DNA from 3 places in the Ureibacillus sp. MALMAid1270 genome. Region 3 is predicted to be linked to each of the others. Evidence: riboswitches for the same ligand, from Rfam matches in the RefSeq annotation. Region 3 holds a riboswitch; each other region holds the start of a gene.

Region 1 (2,208 bases), on a different contig from region 3:
AGTAGAAATTGAAGTCATATAAATGGTTTCATATGTAGCTTCCCACATTTTATCCCATCTTACGTTCGGAAATAATTGACTAAGCACGATCAATCACCTCCGTTTGAATATCAATTGAATCTAAATGTTTCAATGCCTCTTCTACTTTCGAATCTGTACCGTCTATTTGGATAATTAGTGTTCCTAAAGGACCTTTTGCAGTTTGTGATATGCTTCCATGTACTATATTTACTTCCACATCAAATTCTTTTATTAGATGTGAAATAATCGGTTGTTCGGATTTATTTCCGATAAACGATAACTTAACAATTTTACCTGTAGAATAATTTGTAAGTATTTGTTCAATCGAAACTTTAGCTTCTTTTTTACCTGAAACTTGCATAACGAAGTTTTTCGTAATTGGCGCTTGTGGGTTTTGGAACACTTGTAATACTTCACCCTGTTCTACAATTTGGCCGGCTTCCATTACGGCAACACGGTGACAAATCTTACGAATAACATGCATCTCATGGGTAATTAAGACGATTGTTAGCCCTATGCGCTTATTAATATCGAGCAATAGCTCTAAAATTTGATCTGTCGTTTCTGGATCCAGCGCACTTGTCGCTTCATCACAAAGTAAAACTTCAGGATTATTTGCTAGTGCTCTTGCAATACCAACACGTTGCTTTTGTCCTCCAGATAATTGAGATGGGAAGGATTTTTCTCTTCCTGACAAACCAACTAAGTCAATTAACTCTTTTACTCGTTTTGCACGATCTTCCTTTTTCACCCCAGCAATCTCTAAAGGAAAAGAGATATTCTCTTCAACTGTTCTTGACCAAAGAAGATTAAAGTGTTGGAAGATCATACTTATTTTTTGACGAGCAGCTCTTAATTTATTGCCCGAGATTGATGAAATCTCTTGACCATTCACAACAACTGTTCCACTTGATGGCTTTTCTAAACCATTTAACAGACGAATTAACGTACTTTTACCTGCACCACTGTAACCGATAATCCCGAAGATTTCTCCTTGTTTAATAGTAAGGTTCACATCTTTCACAGCAGTGATTACGCCATTGTCCGTTTTATATAGTTTTTCTATATTTTTCAACTCAATCATGATTGATCTCCTTTAACTAGACGCGTTATATGTAGCGTTTCCCGTGTGCATTATTTGTAACCAAATATGAAACTACCATTATTCATATCGACTTACTAACAATTAACAACATTAGGGTACCTGTGATGTTATTGATTCAATCATCACTCTTTTTTTATATGATTTTCATACTTCACTAACTTGAAGTTGAACGAATTATTTAAAATAAAAACCCTTCTACATCAATAAGTAGAAGGGTTTGATTACACAATGAAAAATCATGATCCTTCTCTTATCTATCAAAGTTAGAAACTTTGAGTGACTTGGCACCTTTTCACACAGTGATGGTTGCCGGGCTTCATAGGGCACTTCCCTCCGCCGCTCTTTATAAGAGTTGTCGTTCGTTTTATTTATTATGAAAGTTACTTTATCATGGATATTTATACACGTCAATCTATTTTTTTAACTTTTCATAAATATTTTGAACAGACTGAAAAGCATAAACTTTTTCTGTAACAATTCCGTCACGACTTATTAACAGGCATGGAACACTTTCAATCTGATGTTCCATAGCCAAATCCTCTAGAAAATTGATGTTTGCTTTACCGATTGGGACATCTGTGATGACGTTCTTAATCACTTCCATCATTTTGGAGGCAACTGCACATGTACCACACATTGGTGTATATAAATAAAAGGCAGCTAGCTCATGATCTTGCATCACTTTTTTCCATTGTTGTTGATTCCATTCTTCCATGGCACTCATCCTATACTTTACTCGTATTTTTTATTATAACAAAAATACGAAAGGGTGGCGCAAAATTCGCTTATACGAATTTTGCACCACCCTGGGTATTAATAACCACCATCGGAAAAAATCTCCGAAAAGTATTGTTTTTTAATTTGTGCGCCTTTACGAGATGTATTATGCACTTCATCCTCATTAAACTAGATACCGTTTATGCACAGAGAATCGAGCTTCCCTTAATCTTTGTGCTAACAATTTACTCGGGACATTCGCGACTTCCATGTAACTTCTAGGGATCAATAAATGAACTGCTTCTGAGTAAATTCTCTTTGTTAGATTTCTAAGTCTTTCTCCAGATTTATCAGCATCAAAGAAT
Region 2 (2,208 bases), on a different contig from region 3:
AACAGCTTCAATATGTTTCGGTGTAGTTCCACAGCAACCACCAATTAGTCGCACACCTTGTTTTGATAATTCAAGTGCTGCACGAGCAAAATAATCCACTTCAGATTCGTAGATTACACGTCCTTCATCTAAATCTAATAAAGAAGCGTTTGGATAAGCAGATATATACGCTTGTTCTGGAAGTTCCACCGTTTCTAATGCTTGAATTGTATGGTATGGACCTAACTTACAGTTAACACCAACTAGATCTGCCCCTAGTTTCTCAAGTTCAGTAAAAGCCTCATTCAATGTTAGCCCGTTACTTAAAACACCCACTTCTTGCATTGACACTTGGGCAATGATAGGAAGATCTGTTAAACCTCTTAGTAATTTTAAAGTTGCCGTTAGTTCTTCAAAATCATAGTAAGTTTCAAGTAAAAGGCCGTCAATTTCACCTTTAATTAAAACCTCGGCTTGCTCTTTAACAGCAGATAAAATCTCTTCTAAAGTTGTATCATTTTTTCTGACACCACGAATCCCACCGATTGAACCTACTACAAACTGACCGCCTGGTTTAGCAGCATTTTTAGCTAAACGAATGGCAGCTTCATTTATTTCAACGACTTTAGATTCAAGTCCATAACGAGCAAGTTTAATTGCATTTGCTCCATAGGTATTTGTTTGGATAATGTCTGCTCCAGCCGCTATATATTCACTATGAATCTTTTCAATCAGTTCTGGTCGTACAAGATTCATCTCTTCATGACAATAATCTAAACCGTAGGAGTATAATAGCGTTCCCATTGCTCCATCAGCAGTTAGTACTCTTGATTTTAACGCTTCTTTTAGTTTCATATATTTGACTCCTTAATTGTATAAAGTAAAAATTTAATCGGGATGTTAGCGTCCGTTGACTCCCAACTAATCATCATGGTTTTATCTAGCTGGGGGTCTTACGGACGGTTTCACCGGTATAAATAAAAGCCTTCTACTAGAATAGAAGGCTTGACATAACAAATGTGAAATTCCTTCTTATCTATCGGGTTCGACCGCTGGATTTAGCACCTTACATCTTAAATGTTGGTTGCTGAAGCATCATCGGGCCAGTCCCTCTGCTTCTCTTGATAAGAATCGTATTTATTATTGTAATAGATTAAATTTTAACTTAAAATTCTAAAAACTTCAACTTTTTTTCAAAATTAATTAATTGATTATTCAGCTTTTAGACTCGTCATAATCTTTTTAGCAGTTGTTTTACCATTATCAATACATGCACCAATTCCAACACCAAAATAAGAACATCCTGCTAACAATAGGTTAGGGTATTTGCACTCGACTTGGCTTAAAACATTTTGTAGTGCTTCATTGTGCGCTAAATCATATCTTGGCATTTGGTTAATCCATTTTGTAACATTTGCTACAACTGGTACATCCTCTACATTTATACTTAATTTAACGTCTTGAAGGGCGACTTTTATAAGCTCGTCTTCTGTCATTTGAACAATTTCTTTATATTTTGGATTTGAACTTTTATAGAATAGTCGAACAAGTAGCTTTCCATCTGATGATGTATGTTTCCATTTTCGGCTCGTCCATGTAGATGCGTCACAAACTAAATCACTATTATGAGAAACAATACATCCTGTACCATCAGCAGGAAGAACAGAATCTGGTAGGTCAAATCCTAAATAGATTGTAATTGCCGAAGCGTTTGTAAACTTTCCTAAGTATTGATCTAGTTCTGCATCATCTAGCAAAGTTTGTACTACTTGATTTGGTAAAGCCAATACGACTACGTCAGCTTGTAAAGTTTCACCATTTGAAAAGGCTACTTCATATCCGCTATTTGTCTTTTTAATATTTTTCGTTTCTCTATTTTTATAAATTTCTACTTCTGGTAGCGCCTCTTCTAAATGAATAATCAATTGAGATAATCCTCTTTTAAAAGAAACAAATTTTTTATTTGAACTGCTTTCAAACTTTGCACGGTTTGCTTCAAAGCCTTTCATAATGCTTCCATACTCATTTTTATAGTCGACTAAATAAGGTAGTGTTGAATTCAGTGATAACTCGTATAAGTTTCCTGAGTAAACACCTGAAAGAACTGGCGCAATTTGTTTCCGAACAATTTCTTCACCTAAAAAATATTCTAGAAACTCACCGATAGAGCTTTCTTTTGTAAATCCTGGGTTTGGAATTTCTTCGTCTTGTAGAACACGTTTCTTTCCT
Region 3 (2,208 bases):
ATTAATTTTTTTCGGATTTAATTATGAACCACTTGGTAACATTGGAAACATAATTATTCATGTGATTGGGATTCTATTTGTTCTAAAAGGGATTAATATTTTGTTCCATAAGGATAGACAAACAAACCCAAAATAGTTAAAAGCGAATGTTTCAATTAGATCGAAACATTCGCTTTACTATTAAATATGATATTCAATTGAATCATCTTCATTTTCATCAACATAATGCCAATCATATGGTGTTTCTTGGTATACGTAGTAGTTTAGCCAGTTATAGAATAATAAATGAGAATGTGCTCTCCAAGTGTTTTTCGGAGCTTTAGTCGGATCATCATTTGGGAAGTAGTTTACTGGTATATCAACTGGTTCACCTTTTGCAACATCTCGGTGGTACTCATCTGCTAAAGTTGTAGCATCGTATTCTAAATGTCCTGTAATCATAATATGTTTTGTATCTTTTGATTGGATGATAAATGCCCCAGCATCATCAGAGTAACTAAGTAAACGTAAATCTGGATGATTGCGAATTTCATTTAGCGACACATCAGTATGTCTTGAATGTGGTGCTAGGAATTCATCACTAAATCCGCGCACTAAATCAACTGTTAGATCAGTAATTACGTGTGCATAGATCCCCGAACATTTTTTAGGTAATTCAAATTTTCCAATTCCAAATAGATGGTACAAGGCTGCTTGAGCTCCCCAGCAAATATACATATTCGATGTAACATTTACTTTTGCCCAATCCATCACGCGTGTTATTTCATTCCAATAATTCACATCTTCAAATTCCATACGTTCAACTGGTGCACCTGTAATAATCATACCGTCGAAACGTCGATGTTTGATTTCATCGAATGTTTTATAAAACATTTCTAGATGAGATTTTGAAACATTTTTTGATGTATATGTAGCGGTATTTAAGAATGTTACATTTGTCTGTAAAGGAGTGTTCCCTAACAGTCGTAAAAGTTGTAATTCTGTTTTCTCTTTTTCTGGCATTAAGTTGAAAACTAGTATGTTTAATGGACGTATTTCTTGTGAACTTGCTCGATCTTCTTCCATGACGAAAATCTTTTCTTCTCTTAAAATCTCGCCAGCAGGTAGATTTTTAGGTATATTAATTGGCAATTGTATTCCCCCACTTCTTAAATTTTGGTCGGATTTCACCATGGTTCAAATATTTGTATATAAAAAAACCCCCTCATTCCAGCAAGAGAATGAGAGGGTATGTTTCCATTATCGCGCTCTCTTATCTCTCAAGACATACGTCTTGCTGGAAGTAGCACCTTTCTAACAAAGTTAGAGGTTGCTGAAGCTTCATAGGGCCATTTCCCTCTGCTTCTCTTGATAAGATTTGATGAAATTAAAGTAATAGTATCATGAATTGAAAATGTTTGCAATATTCTATATTATTTTCCTTCTAATATCTTTTCTTTCCAAGTTGCACTTTCATTTTGAATTATTTCTTTTTCAATTACGGAATCCCATTTATTTAATAATGTATTCCAAATACGAGGATAGATTTTATCAGTTTGTTCATTGTAAATTAACAACTCAATACAAGGGATATCGTTAATTTGTTCATATTGGATTTCTTCAAAACTTGTAATAAATATCGGATCTGATTTTCCTTCATCTTCTTCATCTGTATAGTCCAAGGATTGAATTTCTTTTATTAATAATTCACTTGAAATAGAAGGTTGCTCACTTTGTTGATAATAACGATATATTTGTTCTGGAAAATCCTCAAACTCGAGTACTTCTTCCAAATCACCAGTTAAAAAGTGTTCATGGGTTGAACTATATATAAGTTCAACTGAGGTAATATCTTGTTCCTCCTCATACACTCCACTTTCTAACTGAGCCTTTCCCTTTTCCGTAATTTCGTAACCTTGTTCGTTTCGTTCAATCAGTTTCATCTTTTCCATCTTCGATAATAAATCTTGAACAAACAGTTGCTCGACTAATAATATTTCACTAATTTGTGAGGCATTATGGAAATGAGCTTTTTGAACCGTAATTAGCAACATTTTCATTAAAATATCCATCTGCCTACGGAGCACTGGTTTATACGAAACTTGGATTGTATGAACAGGTAAACACCATATAGTTGATTCGAAGCATTTTTCGTTTGGTTGTAATTGAGCTGTAAATTTTTCTAGTAATGATTGTAGTTTCATAAGACCGTATTACCCCAGTTAATTA

What was found. Region 3 has a riboswitch for S-adenosylmethionine ahead of metA (homoserine O-acetyltransferase MetA). Riboswitches for the same ligand answer to the same signal wherever they lie in the genome.
Region 1: linked by a shared signal. The riboswitch ahead of ACOQFO_RS05330 (methionine ABC transporter ATP-binding protein) and the one ahead of metA (homoserine O-acetyltransferase MetA) in region 3 are both predicted to bind S-adenosylmethionine.
Region 2: linked by a shared signal. The riboswitch ahead of ACOQFO_RS10550 (bifunctional homocysteine S-methyltransferase/methylenetetrahydrofolate reductase) and the one ahead of metA (homoserine O-acetyltransferase MetA) in region 3 are both predicted to bind S-adenosylmethionine.

What each region holds. Positions count from the first base shown of each region.
Region 1 is NZ_JBMIRP010000043.1:1,620-3,827, reverse strand. It holds gene ACOQFO_RS05335 (methionine ABC transporter permease) at 1-87, opposite strand, end outside; gene ACOQFO_RS05330 (methionine ABC transporter ATP-binding protein) at 80-1,105, opposite strand; SAM riboswitch class I at 1,374-1,478, opposite strand; gene ACOQFO_RS05325 (thioredoxin family protein) at 1,539-1,841, opposite strand; gene ACOQFO_RS05320 (toprim domain-containing protein) at 2,028-2,208, opposite strand, start outside.
Region 2 is NZ_JBMIRP010000080.1:7,778-9,985, forward strand. It holds gene ACOQFO_RS10550 (bifunctional homocysteine S-methyltransferase/methylenetetrahydrofolate reductase) at 1-834, opposite strand, end outside; SAM riboswitch class I at 1,009-1,110, opposite strand; gene hemG (protoporphyrinogen oxidase) at 1,191-2,208, opposite strand, start outside.
Region 3 is NZ_JBMIRP010000078.1:20,931-23,138, reverse strand. It holds gene ACOQFO_RS10030 (hypothetical protein) at 1-136, shown strand, start outside; gene metA (homoserine O-acetyltransferase MetA) at 181-1,131, opposite strand; SAM riboswitch class I at 1,250-1,357, opposite strand; gene ACOQFO_RS10020 (hypothetical protein) at 1,413-2,183, opposite strand; gene ACOQFO_RS10015 (AAA domain-containing protein) at 2,202-2,208, opposite strand, start outside.